2 regions of the Sporosarcina sp. YIM B06819 genome follow, and region 1 is predicted to be linked to the other one. Evidence: riboswitches for the same ligand, from Rfam matches in the RefSeq annotation. Region 1 holds a riboswitch; the other holds the start of a gene.
What was found. Region 1 has a riboswitch for FMN ahead of R2B72_RS13975 (ECF transporter S component). Riboswitches for the same ligand answer to the same signal wherever they lie in the genome.

Region 1 (10,393 bases):
AATGCCCAGTTGTAAGCAAATCGACTTGTTCCCGCGAATTGAAATAGTTTTGAAAGCTGCTTGTTATTTGGTTTTAACATTACTTTCATCGACGTAATCATTGACTAAAACCTCGCTTCCTTTACAGACGAATTAACTGGTTTTAGTTTATTTACCCTTCAACAGACGAAAACAAACGTTCGCTCGTAACTTTTTATAAGATATTTTTAACTGCTGTCCCCCCCCGTCCGTGCACCTAAAATGAGACGAAGTTGAAAATAAGACAGCGATGCAAATTCAGCTTTCAATAAGCGAAGCCTACGCGTCTCCAGTTCGTCCACTTTTGCAACAACAGCCTCTACATCGGCCTCTGCAACAAACTGCGTTAGTGGAAATTGCGGATCATTAATCGACAGTTCGACAAAATGATCTTCAATCGTACTCAACTTCAAATTTCGAGCCGCCGCAATGTCCTCAATTGACATTCCACGATCGAAAAGCAGTTTGGTCTTACTAGAAGAATCGGTCAAATAAGTCGTCACTTTAACGTTGTCAGCTATTTTGCGTAAAAAAGACAAATCAGAAGATTGTTCAATAACGGCCAGCATTCTATGTAAACCTTCTATAAATAACAAACGGACAGCGAACGAGTTTAGTTTCAAATATTCCGCCAGCTGATCCCACGTCCACCCCGTTAAGCCGAAGCCACTTAGTCGATGGCTGACAATGATTTTTTGCTCGTTATCCATGCCACTGCGCTCTATGCATAGCCTAAGCTCTTCGGCAATGTAACGGGCGTATGCAGGATCACTAATAGGCTGATGATGCAATAGTGTTTTCACGAAGGACTGGCTATCATAATCTTTTTGAACAGGCATAAAAGCATGTTGTCCCTCTTTAAAATGCGACACTGTCTGTACGATAAGTGACAACCTCGCGAAAAAAAGATTTTCCCTCCCCCTATAATCCCAACCATTAAATGCATAAGCAGGTAAAGTCGCTACCAATTGACGACCCTGTTCTGTTATATTGACAAAAGAATCATCCCTAGTCGCAATAAAACCAGAATTCTTCAATAAGGTAGCCGCTTCATTAAATTGATCAACCGTTAATTTCGGTAAAATGCCAAAGAAAGCTTTTAAGCCATAATATTCGACATCCTGTAACGTCTGTCCCGAACGTTTGCCACGCAATAGATGAAAACCAGCATAAATCGTCCGCTCACCATCTAGCTTATGAATGATGCTTAATAGAATTAAAGAAAGATTCATGATGAATTCCTCCAATTAATAAATTCTTTTTGTTGAAAACTGTTGTTAATATCATTAGAATGGAATGTGAAGTAAATTGTTTGTACGGAGAAAAGAGGAGAGAAAGACTATGCCTAAATATACAATTGTTGATCAAGATACATGTATTGCATGTGGCGCTTGCGGAGCAGCAGCTCCAGACATTTACGATTACGATGACGAGGGAATTGCTTACGTTATTCTAGATGATAACATGGGTAATACGGAAGTTCCAGAAGAACTACTAGAAGATTTAGAAGATGCATTTGATGGTTGCCCGACCGATTCAATCAAAATTGCTGATGCGCCTTTTGATGGCGATGCGTTAAAATACGAGGACTAATTTAAATTTCATTCAGGAGGGGTTCCCCCTGCTGAATGAAATTTAAGCCTCCGGCAAATGGCAATTGCCACAGATTTTCTTGCACGTTGAAAGGCCGTCCTGAAATTATTCAGGACGGCCTTTCTTTATGTCTAAATTGTGACGCTATGATCCGGATTCAGCTCCAGCTGAATGAGGAGGAATGAAGTTCAATTCCTCCCTGATAAAGCCTTGGGCGGATGTCACGCCATTAATTGAGTTCGTTGTTTAGCAATCCATTTGTTCAAGCTCTTGAATAGCAATAGTGTGATGACCATGAGCATTACGCCTTTAATAAGGTTAAAAGGTAGAATCCCTAAAACGATAAATGTCGATAGCTCACTACCTGCCATCTCAGGGAAGTTCATGAAGTACGTATACATAGGTAGGAATACTGCATAATTCAAAACACTCATACCCAATGCCATCGCAGCTGTTCCTGCAATCAGTCCGGTAGCTAATCCTTTAGATGATTTGAATTTATTGTGGATGAAATAGACAGGCATGATGAATAAAACACCTGTTGTAAAGTTCGCAATTTCGCCCACTGGAACACCCGTTGGACTCCCTGACATGAACCAATGCATGACATTTTTAATCAGTTCGACCCCTATACCTGCAACGGGTCCCATTGTCATAATGGCTAATACCGCCGGGATTTCTCCGAAGTCGATTTTCAAAAATCCTGGTAATGCTGGCAGTGGGAAGTTGAATTGCATCAACACCGTACCAATGCTCCCAAGGATTGCAATGAGAATCATCTTGCGTAATTTCTTGTTATTCATTTGTTCCTCTCTCCTTTTGCGATTCACTTCAAAAGAGGAAAGGCCGTTCCGTCAATCGTTGTCTTCAAAAAATCCCCAAAGCTAATAAAGCCTTAGGGAGTTAAAAGGTATCGTTAAATAGAGGTGTAAAAAAGAAGAAAAACCTCTCTTTTAACCCGTACTTAAATAAGCACCCTTTTTGTGGACAACACAAAAAGACGGCCGCACCTTCACCTTCTCCCATCCAGACTATACTGTCGGCTCTGGAATCACACCAGAATCAGCTGTTAAGCTCGCGGGCTAAGAAGAGAAACTCTCCATTTCCGCCGGTCGGGAATTGCACCCTGCCCCGAAGATGAATCAATATTTTGTTACTACACTAGTATATACGGCAAAAAACGCTTTGTAAACTCATTTGTTTACAAAGCGTTTTTTTTGATTACTATTCAAAAAAGTACGTCGGATTTACACCTACTGGTTCTGGTAATACAGTTGTCAAATCGTAGCGTAAGAAGGTGTTTTGCATAACGTTTTCTAACTGTACGCGTTTTTTGAAGTTATTCGCCGTTAACATGAATCCTTCTATCATTTCATTCGCTGCACTTTGATCCATTGCGGATAAATCCAATGGCTCTGTAAACGTGATAATGACCACGCCTTCTCGTTCCTGTATAGCATACGTAATATTCTCCGGTATAAGCGCCTCAACGACGTCACTTTGCGCTTCCTTCATCGCTAGAAGTGCCTCCTCCGCCGTCAGTGCATCTCCTGTTTCATAGGGCGTCAGATAGAGTTGACCTGAAGGCATTACCGTCTTGTAATAAGGTTGTGGGCTGTTACTGGCAACAGGTTCCATCTCTACAAAGCCAAGTTCTGCCTCCGGGGTGTCAGCAGCATACTGTCTAAAAAGGGCTGCACTGTCTGGTTCCCCTTCTGGAAAATCAGCAGCAATTTGTTCTTTCGGAATCAAAAACGTCATAGGAACGACTGTATTCGCATCTACATCCAGCCTCATTTGTAACAGTTGAAATCCTTGTAATTCCTCTTGTAAGAGGACATGATTTTCTGGGAGCATCCTCGCCGTTGCTATATTGAAAGTTTCTGCGCTAGCCCCAGCATCTGCGGTTGCAACATCTGCTTGTTCCTCGCTATCCATCGAGGTCTCTGATTGTTTCATTTTCATCGAAGCAGGCTCAATCGCTTTGTCCATCGCGCTATCATTGTGCTGCAACATTGAAGGAATGACCAAGCTGAACATCAACAGTGCTGCTACCGCCACTAAGGCCGGCATCCATTTCTTTACGTTATTACGACGGGGGTGATGCAATCTTTCGTCTTGTTGTAGCCGCATCAATATGTCCGACTTCAGGCGCTCATCTCGTATATCCGGCATACTGCCAAGAAGGTTGTCAATCTTGCTGTCGTCCCATTTATTGTCGGTCATCTAGTTCCCCCCCTTCTGTCGAAAGAGCATTCAATTTCTTTTGCAGTGCTTTGATTGCCCTATGTTGTGTAGTCTTTACTTTACCTTCTGTCCAGCTAAGAATTTCGGCTGTTTCGGCTATGGACAGATCCTGGAAATACCGCATAGTGATAACCATTTTCTGATCTCCTGTACATGTATTCAGTGCCTGCAATAGCTCTTTCATCTCTTCGCTAAGTGTTACTAGTTCTTCCGGTAACACACCCGTTGACACAAGCTCACTTTTTTCCCAGTCGAATTTATCGAACAGGTGCTTTTTACGGACAGCGTTTTTTCTGAAATGGTCAATCGCAACATTTTTCGCAATGGAAAAAAGCCATGTCTTTTCAGAACTTTTCCCTTCAAAACCGCCGTATGCTCGCAATACCCTCACGTACACTTCATGCACGAGATCCTCAGCTTGATCACGATCTCTCGTCAAATAGATGAGAAACTTGAACACATCTTGATGGTATTGCTCATAGAGTCGGTGGAAAACGGAGTCGTCCATGAAATACCCCCGTTCTATACATTAGTCGTTGTTCGAACGAAATAGTTACAACTTTTTCAAAGGAAGTGTACATCTAAAGATGGTACCACTGTTTTGCCCATTGCTAGCTGTAATAACTCCGCTATGCGAATCAATAATATTTTTTGCAATCGCCAGACCTAAGCCCGTTCCGCCCTTGCCTCTTGTTCTTGCTTTATCCGCTTTATAAAAACGCTCAAAAATATACGGCAGATCTTCTTCCGGTATACCAACACCGGTATCCGTCACCGTCATTTCAATCGTATCTACATACTTCTCGATACGTAATGTAACATTCCCTCCATCAGGCGTATGACGAATCGCATTGTCGATTAAATTCGTAAACACTTGCTCAATCCGATCTTCATCGACATTTGAAACGATTTCCTCATCTTTAGGAAAATGAAATGACAACTCCACATTAGCATCACGTGCAACTTGCATGAATTTATTGACAATCCGATCAAGGAAGGGGATCATCAACACATCATCTTTGTAGAGTCGCATATGACCCGATTCCATCCTAGCCAAGTCAAGCAAATCTGTCACAAGTCTACCCATTCGTTTCGATTCGTCATGAATAATTTGCACCATCTCATTACGCTCTTCGTCATTGGTCGTAACGCCGTCTATAATCGCTTCACTGTACCCTTGAAGCATCGAGATAGGTGTCCGCAGTTCATGCGACACATTGGCAATGAAATCCGAACGGAGCTTATCAAGCTTATGCTGATCCGTCATATCACGGAGGACCGCAACCGCGCCCCGAATATCGCTACCACTATATAGAGGACTAATGGAAACAGCATAAAAACGTCCCCCTAGCTCCAATTCGTCCTCTACTTCTTCAGCAAATGTAATCACATGATCAAGCATATGAAATATTTCTGGAGGAATCGTGTTTTTCTCTTCTTGTTCCCCATTTTTAAAGTACCAGTTCTGCAATAAACGTTCTGCCTGTGGGTTACTTAATAAAATCGTGTAATCGCGATTAAAGGTAATAACCACATCCGTCATAGACGTTAAAATACTTGAAAGTTGTTCCTTTTCCTGATTAATCAATTCTACATGATACTTAAGCTGCCGCCCCATCTGATTAAATGCGGTTGCAAGCTGACCAATTTCGTCATTTTGCACAGCAGGCAATTGCGTATCAAAATTCCCTTTCGATAGTTCAAACGCAGCCTGCCTCATGCCCCTTAAAGGTGAGGTAATTCTTGTCGATAAGAAAAAAGCAAAAACGGTTGTTAAAATAAAGGCAATAAACGCAGACAAGAATACGATATTTGTTGTTTCCTTCGTCGCCCTATGGACAGCTTCCAAACTTTGATAGATAATTACCGAACCAGCCATTTTTTGTTCCACTTCAAATGGATAGGCGAGTACAAGATATTGTTCCATGACGCCATCTTTCGTAATAGAAGGGAGAATCATTTCTTTCACGACTTGTTTGTCTACCCGGTTGGTCGATGAAAATATAGCATCGGATAGGATTTTATTTTCAATTTTCTCCTTGTTCAATCCTTGTTGGAAAGAGTACATAATCTTCCCTTCGGAATCCACAATCATAGCGTCCGCTTCATCCCCAAGGATATCTTCGATAATAAGTTGCATAGAAGACTCACTGTCATGATCCACAACAATTTTCCCAATCGTCGTCGCATCCCTATTCAAAGAAACTTCAGCTTGTTGGGTATGAAAATTATCCAGAAACTCAAGTAGTAACGCGGTCACAATAAACAAGACAAAGGAAACGAGAAGCAATATGGTTGCCCATAGCTTCCCGACGATTGAATTCCATATTCTATTCATGAGGAACCTCAAACTTATAACCAACTCCCCAAACGGTAACAATCATTTTGGCTGCCTGTTCGGAAACACGGCTTAGCTTTTCGCGAAGTCGTTTGACATGCGTATCGACTGTACGAAGATCCCCAAAAAATTCATAATGCCAGACTTCTTTTAGCAACTGCTCCCGATCGAATACTTTATCTGGTGATTTCGCCAGGAAATAAAGCAATTCGTATTCTTTTGGTGTCAGATTCACTTCATTGCCATCAGCCATGACACGATGCGCATCGTTGTCTATGGTTAGCTGTGGAAAGACAACAAGGTCCTTTGATGACGATGCTGAAGTAGTACCTTGAAACGTCACAGACCTTCTGAGAATTGCTTTAACCCGTAGAACCACCTCACGTGGACTGAATGGTTTTACTATGTAGTCATCGGCACCCGATTCGAATCCAGTTACACGATCAGCTTCCTCGCCTTTTGCTGTTAGCATGATAACCGGTGTCAAGATTTTCTTTTCCCGTAGTTCTTGCAAAACTTCAAAGCCGTCTTTTTCAGGCATCATTAAATCAAGTAAGATACAGTCATAATGTGACGTCAATGCTTTTTCAAGCGCTTCTGCCCCATCCACTGCTTCTTCAATTTCGTATCCTTCACGCGTAAGATACATATTTAACAGACGACGAATCCGCTCTTCGTCATCTACCACTAATAATGTCACTTTTTCTTCCACAACTCATTACCCCTTTCAACATACATCTATGTCCATTGTACAAGTCACCCTATAAAAAAGAAACCACAAAGCATAATCCTACTAATCAATTACGCCTCGGCGTAGTTGATTCCAGATTTTTCGAGCTTGGGGCCTACAGGGAGGAATCGAACAGTGAAGGGTTCGATTTGCCGTATTTCTGCGTTCTTTGCAGAAATTAAGGCACTTTTAAGACGTCGCGTACTTAGACTGCCTTCTTAAGCACCCCAAAAAATCTGTGACATCCGCCGTAGGCTTTGACTGATTTCAGTCAAAAAAGACTGCACGGCGTCTAGTAAACAACCGTGCAGTCTTCGATCAGTAGGTTAAGCGTATGAATGCAATCCTGCAATGATTAAGTTCACGGCGATCAAGTTAAACATAATAATGATGAAACCGATAACCGCAAGCCATGCTGATTTCTCGCCTTCCCAACCGCGTGATAGACGCACGTGAAGGAATGCAGCGTAAAATAACCAAGTAATAAGCGCCCAAACTTCCTTCGGATCCCATCCCCAAAATCTGGACCACGCTTCATGTGCCCAGATCATTGCGAAGACAAGTGCTCCAAGTGAAAAGACTGGAAAACCAATGATAACAGCACGATAGCCAATTTCGTCCATTAGTTGAGAATTCGCCTTTTTAGCAAAAGGCTGGAACAATGCTGCAATTGGACGCCTGAAAATGAGCCTAAGAATTACGTACAGAACAATTCCCGTTGCAACCGACCAAACAAATGACGTTAGCGTCTTCGCATTGACAATGGCTGGCATTTCTGCCCATGGCGTCATAGCATCTGGCGTCAATGATTCATATTGATGCATACCGAAAAGTGGTGGATAGTTATACACCATCTTGGCAGGCATTTCATTTTTATCAATATATGTGAATTGCGCTTCGTAACCTGTTAGTTTAAATGTTGATGAGGAAACTACGAAACCGATGACAAGAATAAGTGTAAACATAACTACTTCTAGCCAGAAACGTTGTTTTGATTTTTTTGTCAAATCCACATTTTTCAATAAGAAAATAAGTCCCGCAACCGCACTAATTGCCAAAATCGATTCACCAAGGGCTGCTGTAATCACGTGAATCGTCAACCAGTAACTTTGGAGCGCCGGGATGAGCGGTGTAATCTCCTTTGGGAACATACTTGCATAGGCAATGATAATAACCGCAATCGGCAATGCAAACAATCCGAGTGAAGGTGTCCGGTAAAGGAAGAACAACAGAATGAATGCCCCAACAAGCATCATGCCAAATGCAGTTGTAAATTCAAACATATTACTAACTGGTGCATGGCCAGAAGCCATCCAGCGTGTGATGAAATAGCCGAGATGAGAAATAAACCCAATGATTGTAATCGTAATCGCGATTTTTCCCCATCTGTTATTTTTATAAGATGCTTCCGATTTCGCGCCTTTTACCGCCCCACCAAAAAATGCCGTTGCGATAAGGTAGGCAATAAACGAAACCATCAGTAGATTAGCGCTTAACGCCGCAAGTCCCATTATGATTTTTCTCCTTCCTTATCTTCTAAAATAGCTTCCTTATCTTGTCTATCTTCATAAGAAGGCAATGCTGCAAAATCTTTCACTTGATCAAGCTCTTGCTTCAATTTAAACCAGTTTTTATTCGTATGTCCAGCTATTAGCAGTTCGTTGCCAGTCCCTTGTTGGATCCATATTCTTCTATGATTCCAATAAGCTCCCTGCGCAACACCTATCATAAAGATAATGCCACCAATCAGAATAACATACAACGTCTTATCCTTCCGAACTGTTAGCCCCGAAATATCACGTGTTTCAGCACCAACAAATTTCACTTTATACTCATTTTGCTCCGTTTCAAGCGTCTGTTGGATAGCAACAAAACTTCTTTCCCCTTCAGGCTTGTCAGGCGTCTTCATTTCAAAGATGAAAGCAGGATTATTTGGAACTGGTGTTTTGGTATCAGGTTCTCCATTATTCATATAGAAATCCGGATAAAAATCCATCAATTTGACGTGTGCCCCGTTTTCTAGTTCATAATCCTTGGTCGGTTCAGCTAGGTCAACCGTGAATTGTCCAAACGTTTTATCGGTTGCTTTTTCTACCAATTGGAACGTCATCGATTTTAACTCATCAAGGCGATAATCCATTTGGAATACGCTAAAGCCATCAAATTTAAGCGGTTTATTGACGATGATGGAATAGTCCTTGACGAATTCAAATTCATTTGACCCTATCAATGCGTCATCTGGTATTTTATAGAGCGCAACGTCCGTCTGATAGTTACTAGCAATCATCCCGACACGATCAAGTGCTTTATCAAATACTTCGCCGTCTTCTTGTGAGTATGTCTCCATGATGAATTTTTTACTTTCCAAATAATAACCCTCTGCACCCGGAATTGAACGCGTTTCTCCTTCACGGATCCACATCGTTTCGTCCACATAAAAGCCCGGGATTCCACGCAGTAAAATCCCAAATAGGAAAATGATAATACCCGCATGATTGACATAAGGACCCCATCTTGCAAAACGACCCTTTTCTGCCAGCAATGCACCATCCTCAAGCTTAACATTGTAACGAAGGGCCTTCAATTTCTCCTCGGCTTTCATAAGCGAAGTGGCTGGGTCATTAGAAGAGCCTTCCCCATAAACCCGTTGTTTCTTCATGAAAGATGGATGGCGTTTCGTTCGTTGTTTTTTCAATGATTTATAAAGAGGTACTACCCGATCAACACTAGCAATAATAATAGATGCCCCAAGCATCCCAACTAGTGTGATAAACCACCAACTATTATACATATCATAAAAACCAAATCTGACGTAAACTGTGCCAAAAAATCCATATAACCGTTCATAATAGGCTAAATATTCTTCTAGACCTGCTAAAGCAGAGACAGGCACATACAATTTCTGCGGAAAAATAGTACCAATTGCAGACGTCGCAAGAACAGCAACAATAATCCAGATTCCAACCTTGACACTTGAAAAGAAATTCCAAATCTTATCAATAATGGACTTGTTATAGGTTTGCGATCTTCTAGACGCGCCTTCGTAACGCATGTCAACAAGCTTACTCTTTTTTGCTTCTTCAGTTTGCGGTCTTCCACACTGCTCACAAAGTACTGTGCCAAATGGATTTTCATGACCGCACTGGCAGTTGATTTTACTCATTTTGCATGTACTCCTTACTTAGGGTTGAATGCTTTCCAAATAGGATATAATTTCAGCCTCAGTCATTTCGCTCGTAATGATCTTTTCAATTTTCCCCTCTTTGTTAATTAAAAATGTTGTGGGTAGTGGCACTATATTATAGGCCTCTTTAACACTCCTATCTTTATCGATAACAATGGGGAAAGTCAGACCATACTGATCCCTGAAAGCCTCTACCTTCAAAGTTGATTCTGCAATATTGACCGCGAGTATTTGGACGCCTTTGCCTTCAAATGCGATAGACTGGCTTTCCATATGTGGCATT
Region 2 (10,393 bases), on a different contig from region 1:
CGAGATTAAAAATATCATGATCTTCAAAAGCATCGACAAGTCGGTCGAGCCATTCGTAGTAATCACGCATGTACTGTAATTTCTCGATATCTATATGGGCCAGCTCTTTTACTTCCTCGCTGATGGATGGGTCTACCACTAATTCCTCTAGCTCGACTAATGACCTACGAACTGCGATGGAATGCTGGTTAACAGATTTTCTCCACTTAATTGAAAATAAATCAATAAAGCTTTGATACCAATCATCTGTTACCTGATAGAGATCTTTTCGGACGCCTCTTTTCCAAGCGCGCTCGACCAATTTTAAATCGGATAATGCCCGTACAGAAGTGCTCATGCTCGTTTTACTCATCCCAAGTTCTTCCGTCATTTCATCTAATGTCAACGGCTCATTATGAAAAAACATAGTGCCAAACTGTCTTCCAGAAGAAGGTGTAAGGCCGTAAAGATGTATATTTTGTGCGATGGATTCAATAACCCGTTCACGCGTTTTTTCAAGTCTTTCTTTACCGTTCATGCAATTTCCCTCCACTGTCATCGGCATACGTAAACCAACCCAGTTATTTTATTCTAGCGTATTATATCCGTTGGCAAAAAGCAATTTATAATAATTATTGTTTGTACAGTTTTTACTGTACAAACTATTAACTTAGTCTAAACGGTTGAATTTTTATTTAGTTAGGTCTATACTAGTAAATGTTAATCAGTTCTAAAAAATGTAAGGAGTGTACGCATGAGTGATCCAATTGTTAGTAAAAAAATCGAAGTGCACAACACGACTAAGATTTTCGGCAAAAACAGTAAGCGAGCCGCGCAGCTGCTCAATGAAGGAAAGACGAAAAGCGAAATATTGAAAGCGACTGGTGCAACAGTCGGTGTGAAAAAAGCATCCTTTGATGTCTACGAGGGTGAAATATTTGTCATTATGGGGTTGTCCGGTAGTGGGAAATCAACGCTCGTCAGGTTGCTGAACCGTTTGATTGACCCGACAATGGGCACGATTTTGCTAGACGGTGAGGATATCGTCAAGATGAATAAAGAACAGCTTCGTGAAGTAAGGCGTAAAAAAATTGGTATGGTTTTTCAAAACTTTGCACTCTTCCCGCATAAGACGATTCTTGAAAATACGGAATACGGGCTAGAAATCCAAGGCGTAGCGAAAGCCGAACGTCAGGAAAAGGCGAAAGAATCTCTGAAACTTGTTGGTCTTGCAGGGTATGAAGATCAGTATCCGAACCAATTAAGTGGGGGAATGCAGCAGCGTGTAGGTCTTGCAAGAGCGTTAGCGAATGGGCCCGATATTTTATTAATGGATGAGGCGTTTAGTGCACTTGATCCATTAATTCGAAAAGATATGCAAGATGAATTGTTGCAACTTCATAATGATATGGGCAAAACGATTATCTTCATTACCCATGACTTGGATGAGGCATTGCGTATAGGCGATCGGATTGCGCTGATGAAGGACGGAGAAATCGTTCAGATTGGGACACCTGAAGAAATCTTGATGAGCCCATCCAATGAATATGTGGAACGTTTCGTTGAAGATGTAGATTTGTCGAAGGTCTTGACGGCAGGTCACATTATGAAAAAAGCGGATACAGTTCAAGTTGATCGGGGAGCACGGGTTGCGCTGCGACTGATGAAACGTCTTGGGATTTCATCCATTTATGTGGTGGACAAAGGGAATCGGCTATTAGGCGCAGTAACTGCACAGGATGCTGTAGCTGCGGCTGAATCAGGTAAAACACTGCATGAAGTTCTCATTTGTGATTTACCGATGATGTCTGCAGATACATTGCTGATAGATTTATTTGATATCGTTTCCACAGCAGTGATACCTGTTGCAGTGGTCAATGAAGATAACAAGCTACAAGGAATTATTATTCGTGGTGCACTGATTGGTGCATTGGCGGGCGACAATCAGTTTATAAATAATGATGGTGTCGTTGATTCCGTCGAAAAAACTGACTTGGAGGTGGAGTCAAATGAATAACTTACCTCGTCTACCGTTCGCGGATTGGATTGATAATGGGGTCGACTGGCTTGTGACTACATTTGGCACTGTATTTGATGGTATTTCAGATGTACTTGCGGGGATTGTTGAAGGGTCAGTGGAAGGACTAAATATGGTGCCATCTATTCTGCTTGCCGTTCTATTCTCCTTGCTAGCGTGGTTGATCTCCACGCGGCGGATTGCATTGATGTCGCTAATTGGTTTATTGTTCATCGATTATTTAGGCTATTGGTATCCGATGTTGCAGATGTTAGCATTGGTCGTTACTTCGGTCACGATAGCGATTGTGATTGGCATTCCGCTGGGTATTTGGGGCTCACAGCAAGCACGAGCGCGTAAAATCATTAATCCTATTCTGGATCTTATGCAGACGATGCCTGCATTTGTGTATTTGCTACCAGCGATTTTCTTCTTCAATATTGGGGTTGTTCCGGGAGTGGTTGCATCGGTTATATTCTCGATGCCACCAACGATTCGCTTGACGATGCTTGGCATTGAGCAAGTTCCGAAAGATTTAATTGAAGCAACAGAAGCATTTGGTTCGACGACATGGCAGCGATTAATGAAAGTCCAAATTCCGCTAGCCAAACCGACCATTATGGCGGGTGTCAATCAAAGCATAATGTTGTCATTATCTATGGTTGTTATTGCTTCCATGGTTGGGGCACCGGGCCTTGGTGAAGAAGTATACAGGGCTGTTACACAATTAAAAACGGGTGTTGGGTTTGAAGCGGGTCTAGCGATTGTGATCGTGGCCATTATTTTGGACCGAGTGACACAGCAAGCTGGCAAGAAAAAACAAGGGGGAACTTCATTATGAAACTGACGAAAAAAGTAGTTGGACTTGGGGCAGTAGCTCTATTAGCACTTGGACTTGTAGCATGTGGCAATGATGATGGAAAAGCAGGGACGGATTCAACAAAATCTGTCGGCGAGTCACTGAACTATAAAATTACAGGAATTGATCCAGGCGCAGGTATTATGGAAGCAACTGAAAAAGTGATTGTAGAGTATGGCTTGGATGAATACGACTTGGTAACAGGTTCAAGTGCAGCGATGACGGCAGCTTTGAAAAAAGCCTACGATAAAGAAGCGCCAATTGTGGTAACAGGCTGGACGCCACATTGGAAATTTGCCCAATACGATTTGAAATATCTTGAAGATCCGAAAGGTGTGTACGGCGGAGAAGAACAAATTCGTACAATTGGTAGACTTGGACTGGCTGAGGATTTACCAGAAGCATACCAAATTCTATCCCAATTCAACTGGACAGAAGCCGATATGGGTGAAGTGATGATTGCTATTCAAGAAGGCGAAAAAGAAGCGGTTGCTGCGCAAAACTGGATTGATGCCAATGCAGATAAAGTAGCCGAGTGGACCGCGGGAGTAAACAAAGTAGATGGCGACAAAATCAAACTAGCTTATGTGGCATGGGATAGTGAAATTGCTAGCCATAATGTGATGAAATTAGTATTGGAAGAAATGGGTTATAACGTATCATTGACGCAAGTTGAAGCGGGTCCTTTATGGACTGCAGTTGCAGATGGCAGTGCAGATGCATCACTTGCGGCATGGTTACCATTGACGCATAAAACATATGCCGATAAATTTGAAGGCAAATTCGAAGAACTTGGCATTAACATGGAAGGCGTCAAAGTCGGTCTTGTCGTGCCACAGTATATGGACATTGACTCGATTGAAGATTTGAAGAACTAGGTTAGAAACCTAGTAAAGACTTAGCTCCGTTCAATCGGAACTAAGTCTTTTTTGCTTAAATTGAAGTGGTGTGTTAATTTAACAGTAGTACGTTTTAGAAAAACTCTTCGGGGCAAGGTGAAATTCCTTACCGGCGGTGATCGAGCAATCGCTCGTTAGTCCGTGACCCGACCTTCCTTTTTGGAAGGCGGTGGAGCTGGTGAAAATCCGGCACCGACAGTTAAAGTCTGGATGGGAGAAGCTGTTTGACTATACGTATGATGCTTATTTAGCTCTGCCCTTTCATAACTATTGAAAGGGGGAATGCTGATGGAACCTCAACATTATATGAGAATTGCTCTTGATCTGGCGCGCAGTGCACAAGGACAAACTTCGCCGAATCCACTTGTCGGTGCTGTTTGTGTAAAAGATGGCCAGATTATCGGAACAGGTGCGCACTTAAAAGCGGGAACTCCACACGCTGAAGTGCATGCTTTGATGATGGCTGGTGTAGAGTCCTATGGTGCAGATCTTTATGTAACACTGGAACCGTGTGCCCATACAGGGAAAACACCTCCGTGCACAGATCTCATTATTACGAGCGGTATTCGCCGTGTTTTCGTCGCGTCCATCGATCCGAATCCTTCCGTCAATGGAACGGGAATCGGGCTTCTTAAAGCTGCCGGAATTGAAGTTGTCACCGGTATTTTACAGGAAGAGGCAGAGCAGTTGAACCGAGCATTTTTTCATTTTATAAAATACGGAAAGCCGTATGTCACCTTGAAAGCCGCCGCAACTCTCGACGGTCGTCTTTCAACGCAGACTGGGGACAGCAAATGGATTACTTCGGATGCAGCAAGAACCGATGTCCATTACCTCCGCCATACCCATGACGCAATTTTGGTCGGCGTACAAACCGTACTTCACGATAACCCTTTCCTCACCACCCGTTTGCCCCATGGTGGAAAGAATCCAATTCGAATTATTGTAGATCGGCATCTAAGGACGCCAACAACAGCAAATATCGTTACTGATGGTGCTGCAGCAACAATTATTTTTACACTCGATTCTCCAAAGTCGAGAACTGTCTTTTTTGAACACCCTTTTGTTTCCATTGAAAGGATTTCAGCAGATGTACCTTTTTTGGATGAAGTATTAAAACGTCTGGCGAGTAAAGGCATTATGACGTTGTTCGTCGAAGGTGGCAGCCGTGTTCATTCCAGTTTCATCAATGAAGGTCTAGCAGATGAATTGTATTTGTATATGGCTCCGAAACTGATTGGCAACGGTGCTTCTTTGTTTATGGACGACACACGGAACCTAATGGGGGAAAGTGAATCCCTCCGTTTTTTAGATGTGCGACAAATTGGGGATGATATCCGATTGCACGCCAGGTTCGTGAAGGAGGATTGACAAAAGTTGTTTACTGGAATTATTGAAGAAATCGGCACGATTTCAGCGGTAAAGTCATCACCGAATTCATTGCAACTATCAATTCGTTGTAGCAAAGTGCTCAGTGATGTAAAAAAAGGGGATAGCCTCGCAGTAAATGGTGTTTGTTTGACGGTATCAGACTTCTCAAGCAACCAATTTACAGCAGATGTCATGCCGGAGACTGTAAAAGCAACAACACTTCAAGCTTTGCGCACGGGAAGTCTAGTTAATTTAGAGCGTGCGATGGCGGCGAATGGTCGTTTTGGTGGTCATTTCGTCAGTGGACATGTGGATGGCACAGGTGAAATTGTTTCGATTAGACAAAAAGAAAATGCGATTTATATGGAGATTAGCGTTGCAGCTGACTTGTTAACGTATTTTATCCCGAAAGGTTCAGTAACCGTAGATGGAACGTCACTGACTGTCTTTGAAGTGAGGCAAAAAAGTTTTATCATCTCACTTATCCCGGTCACGCAAGAGGACTCAATCGTTGGCAGAAAACGGGCCGGGGATCGAGTAAACGTAGAATGCGATATGCTCGCAAAATATATGGAACGGCTAATGACTATAAACAAAGGGAATCCAACTGGCGGTTTAACAATGGATACTCTTGCTGCAAGTGGATTCCTTAGTTAAGGGGGCAAAGTAGATGTATACCACTGTAGAAAAAGCAGTCGACGAACTGAAAAAAGGAAAAGCAATTATTGTTGTTGATGATGAAGACCGGGAAAATGAAGGAGACTTTGTTGCACTTGGTGAATTTGCTACACCTGAAATGATTAACTTCATGGCAACGGAAGGCCGAGGACTAATCTGTGTACCGATAGATGAGGAAAAAGCGAAACAACTCGAACTTGGGCTTATGACAGAAAATAACAGTGATGCGCACGGGACTGCGTTCACAATTAGTGTTGATCATTCGCAATGTCATACTGGAATTTCTGCATTCGAACGTTCAGAAACCGTTTTGAAGATGCTGGGAAATGGCGCGAAACCATCTGACTTTAGAAGACCAGGACATATATTTCCGTTGATTGCGAAGCCAGGCGGTGTTTTGAAGCGGGCGGGTCATACGGAAGCGGCAGTAGACCTTGCGATACTTGCGGAAGTAGAACCAGTCGGCGTCATATGTGAAATTATGAATGCCGATGGAACGATGGCCAGAGGAGCACAGCTGAAAGAGATAGCAGATCGATTTGACCTTGTCATATTAACGATACAGGAACTAATTGCTTATCGTAGGGAAAATGAGAAATTGATTGAGCGTATCGTTGATGTTCAGCTGCCAACGGATTTTGGTCAATTTAAAGCCGTCACATATGTGGAAACAGTCACTGGACGTGAGCATATGGCCTTAGTAAAAGGAGATATTGAGAACGTTGAAAATGTTCTTGTTAGGGTTCACTCGGAATGTTTAACAGGTGACGTCTTTGGCTCGTGTCGCTGTGATTGTGGTCCGCAACTTCAAGCTGCACTTGCGCAGATTGAAAAAGCTGGAAGGGGTGTCCTGCTTTATATGCGGCAGGAGGGACGAGGGATTGGTCTTGTTAATAAAATGAAGGCATACAAGCTACAGGAAGAAGGCTTTGACACGGTTGAAGCCAATGAGAAATTAGGATTTTTCGATGATCTTCGGGATTATGGTATTGGTGCACAAATACTACGAGATCTTGGCTTAACATCTATTCATCTACTGACAAACAACCCACGTAAAATTGCTGGACTAGCAGGGCATGGGTTAGAAATAACAGAGCGTATTCAAATAGAACTGCCTGTTAAAGTAGAGAATAAATCGTATATGGAAACAAAGAAAAATAAAATGGGACACTTATTAAATAGCTAAGGGGGAATAATAATGGGTACAATTTATGAAGGACATTTAGTCGGAACGGGACTTAAAGTAGGGATTGTCGTTGCAAGATTTAATGAATTTATCACGGGAAAATTACTGGGTGGCGCACAAGATGCATTGCGCCGCCATGGGGTAGCTGAAAGTGATATGGCAGTTGCATGGGTGCCAGGTGCTTATGAAATTCCACTTGTTGCGAAGAAAATGGCTGCTTCGGGTAAATATGATGCGGTTATTACACTTGGGACTGTGATTCGTGGCGCAACACCACATTTCGATTATGTGTGCAGTGAAGTAGCTAAAGGAGTTGCAAGCATCAATATGCAAGAAGGTATTCCTGTCATCTTTGGTGTCTTAACAACAGATACAATCGAGCAAGCAATTGAGCGTGCCGGAACGAAAGCGGGTAATAAAGGCTGGGATGCGGGAACGGCTGCTATTGAAATGGCGAATTTGTTGAAACAAATGTGAATAAATTCGGAACTGGCTCAGCTTCAATTAAAAGGCTGAGCCTTCCTTTTAATCTAATTTCCCTTACGGAAATTATAAGCTAAAGAGCGTGAACTTTTTGTGGGCTAAATGTGAACGATACGTGTCCGAAAATAGTTCTTCTGCTACATTGATGCGGTTTCAACCGCAGAATTGTCGCAAAAATCATTGGAAATCGTTATGATAAAGGTAGACGTACTAATATAGAAGGAGCGATTTTAATGACTAGTTTTCCTGAAAAAACATGTTCGATTGAACGACTAGTAACAATCCCGGAAGATGTTCAAAAAGTATTGAACGGCGAAAAGACAGCTACACGCCGCAATGGTGTTTATGCATACCCTGGAGAAATTATGGTGTTGGACGGCAAAGAGTTTAAAGTGGATGCACTTTATTCACAAACACTTGGTGAACTAACGGATGCACACGCACAGCAAGAGGGCTATGAGAATTTAGAAGCCTACAAGCAATCAATGATGTCAATGCATGCACATGCGAAAATGCCTTGGCTTCCAAAAATGAGTGTTTGGGTACATGAATTCAGTCCGGTAGAGAAGTAATTGCCAGATGAAACCGGAAATCTACGGAATAATTGTTTTTCTTCATGTGCTGAGTGCAGTCCTATCCATCGGTCCATTAACTCTTTTGATGCCAGTCATCAATCGATTATACGGCGTTGAGGCTAGCATCGAACAAGCATATTTATCCGTTATTAAGGTTGTCATTCGAATTGTCATGCACGCAGGACACGTCCTTGTTTTCACCGGCGTTTTGCTACTGATACTTGGACCCTATCCATGGACTTCATCATGGGTCATTCTAACACTTGCGATTTTACTCATTTCAGGTGTTTTCTTAGCAAAAGGTTTTACATTTGTGCTACGTCGGTTTCATAATCCAGACGCCGATAAAGATGATATTCTTAACCGGCTGATGAGAACTTCATGGATTTACCTTGGCCTGATGCTTATCATGCTATGGCTGATGGTACAGAAACCGATGTTTTGGTGAATGAATACTTGCGATACATAAAAAGAGACGTGCATCTTTGTTGATGCATGTCTTTTTTATTAATTGTGGTCTTTTAACGTTATCGGGTATTGATTCTTCCGGCCATAATGCCGGGCAAAAATTGGTCATCGTTGTCAGCTCCTTCATGTATGTTTTATTGTCTCCATTTGTGGGAATAATTATGTGTAGTCTGTTTGAATGTAAGCAGGTTCATGATAAAGTGATAAGGTAAGCTTAGAAATGAAAACGAAGGAGTGATGGGAAATGGCTGTTGATGTCTATTTTAATTTTAATGGGAATTGTCGTGAGGCAGTAGAATTTTACGCAGAGGTTTTTGAAACAGAAGCACCTAAAATTATGACTTTTGGGGAAGGACCACCCAACCCGGAGTATCCTCTGCCAGAAGAAGCGAAGAATTTAGTGATGCACACACGACTGAACATTAGTGGTAGTAATGTGATGTTTTCGGATACGTTTCCGGGATCGCCTTTTACACAAGGAAATAACATTACCCTTGCATTGGTTAGTAAAGACGAGAGTGAAATTAAATCTGTATTTAGTAAGTTAAAAGAAGGCGGCAAGGTAGGCATGGAGCTGCAGGAAACATTTTGGAGCAAATGCTATGGTCAAATAACGGACAAGTTTGGTATTGAATGGCAATTAAGTCTGGACAGTGGCGAAACATTCGGGTAATTTGAAGGATATGGTACCTTTCTTTTTTGGAGAAAGGGGGCATATCCTTTTTGTAAATACTTTTCTGGGGGAAAGGGAATGGAATTCACACCATACAAAGATGTGCATGAATTTGCGTTACAAGCCGAGCCAATTTTGGCCGAGAAGGAAGACGTCTACAGTCTCTTTTTTGGTGTCCTGCAAGCGATTAAAGCAGGACGCTATGATAATCCTTTCATGGCGACAATTGAGGAGGGGGGCCAGGTGTTGGCATTAATTCAAATGACACCACCGCATCCGTTAAATCTCATTATTGTAGATGAAAAAAGAGTAGAAGCAATCTTGGATGTATTAATTGGGGAATTAGTGGAACTTGAGATTGAAATGAGTTCTGTTATTAGTCTGAAGTCGTGGGCATACCGTTTTGTAGCAAAATGGCAAGAGCAAACGGGAATGGGGCACCAGTTGTTGATGGACCAAGGATTGTATCGGCTAGACGAAGTAAATGAAGCGTTGCAACCAAGCCCTGGAAGCTGGCGTTTGGCGAATGAAGGAGATTGCTCGCTGATAGAAGGTTGGTTTACGATATTTGAGGAGGATACCGGACTTCCGATTACGCCGCTAGAAGATGTGAAAAAACGAGTGGCCACATTTGTCGGTGAACGAGAAGTGTTTTTGTGGCAGCATGAAGGTAAAGTCGTATCGATGATGAAAAAAGCACGTCCTACCCAGCATGGTGTCACAGTGTCCTTCGTTTTTACACCGCATGAAGAGCGAAAAAAAGGCTATGCCCGGACAATAGTAGCGGCCTGCTCAACAGAACTACTCAAAAACTATGATTTCTGCGTGCTATATACGGACTTGATGAACCCGACATCCAATAAAATCTATCAGGAAATCGGTTATAAACGTATTGCTGATTCTGTCCAGCTTGGATTTGTCGTGCCTGAAACAAATTGATTGATCGCATTTATCATCAGGAAGGTCCTCAACCATCATCAATAACATATAATATCTTGAAAGATGAAATAATCATTCGGCAAAATGGTTAGAGGGGCGATGATTTTGCGGCGAAATTATCCAGATAATATAATGTCTACTGATAACTCCTTAAATAGGGGTGCCAAAATTGCGTTGCTGGGTTCAGCTATTTCAACATTTGGCGATGCCTTACAAACGATTGGTGGAGCCATTTCGATAGAAGAAGGCCTGATTTCTGATGCACA

Region 2: linked by a shared signal. The riboswitch ahead of ribD (bifunctional diaminohydroxyphosphoribosylaminopyrimidine deaminase/5-amino-6-(5-phosphoribosylamino)uracil reductase RibD) and the one ahead of R2B72_RS13975 (ECF transporter S component) in region 1 are both predicted to bind FMN.

Annotation. Positions count from the first base shown of each region.
Region 1 is NZ_JAWLIQ010000020.1:62,024-72,416, reverse strand. Features, by position in the region: partial or broken gene R2B72_RS13990 (transposase) at 1-101, opposite strand, end outside; gene R2B72_RS13985 (helix-turn-helix domain-containing protein) at 207-1,250, opposite strand; gene R2B72_RS13980 (ferredoxin) at 1,360-1,611, shown strand; gene R2B72_RS13975 (ECF transporter S component) at 1,833-2,414, opposite strand; FMN riboswitch at 2,622-2,754, opposite strand; gene R2B72_RS13970 (hypothetical protein) at 2,836-3,837, opposite strand; gene sigX (RNA polymerase sigma factor SigX) at 3,824-4,366, opposite strand; gene R2B72_RS13960 (ATP-binding protein) at 4,412-6,196, opposite strand; gene R2B72_RS13955 (response regulator transcription factor) at 6,189-6,908, opposite strand; gene ccsB (c-type cytochrome biogenesis protein CcsB) at 7,253-8,437, opposite strand; gene R2B72_RS13945 (cytochrome c biogenesis protein ResB) at 8,437-10,089, opposite strand; gene resA (thiol-disulfide oxidoreductase ResA) at 10,108-10,393, opposite strand, start outside.
Region 2 is NZ_JAWLIQ010000001.1:45,030-55,422, forward strand. Features, by position in the region: gene R2B72_RS00245 (GbsR/MarR family transcriptional regulator) at 1-517, opposite strand, end outside; gene R2B72_RS00250 (glycine betaine/L-proline ABC transporter ATP-binding protein) at 734-1,996, shown strand; gene R2B72_RS00255 (proline/glycine betaine ABC transporter permease) at 1,989-2,837, shown strand; gene R2B72_RS00260 (glycine betaine ABC transporter substrate-binding protein) at 2,840-3,733, shown strand; FMN riboswitch at 3,833-3,980, shown strand; gene ribD (bifunctional diaminohydroxyphosphoribosylaminopyrimidine deaminase/5-amino-6-(5-phosphoribosylamino)uracil reductase RibD) at 4,043-5,125, shown strand; gene ribE (riboflavin synthase) at 5,132-5,782, shown strand; gene R2B72_RS00275 (bifunctional 3,4-dihydroxy-2-butanone-4-phosphate synthase/GTP cyclohydrolase II) at 5,796-6,989, shown strand; gene ribE (6,7-dimethyl-8-ribityllumazine synthase) at 7,002-7,466, shown strand; gene R2B72_RS00285 (ASCH domain-containing protein) at 7,706-8,044, shown strand; gene R2B72_RS00290 (DUF2269 family protein) at 8,052-8,495, shown strand; gene R2B72_RS00295 (VOC family protein) at 8,760-9,188, shown strand; gene R2B72_RS00300 (GNAT family N-acetyltransferase) at 9,267-10,127, shown strand; gene R2B72_RS00305 (hypothetical protein) at 10,233-10,393, shown strand, end outside.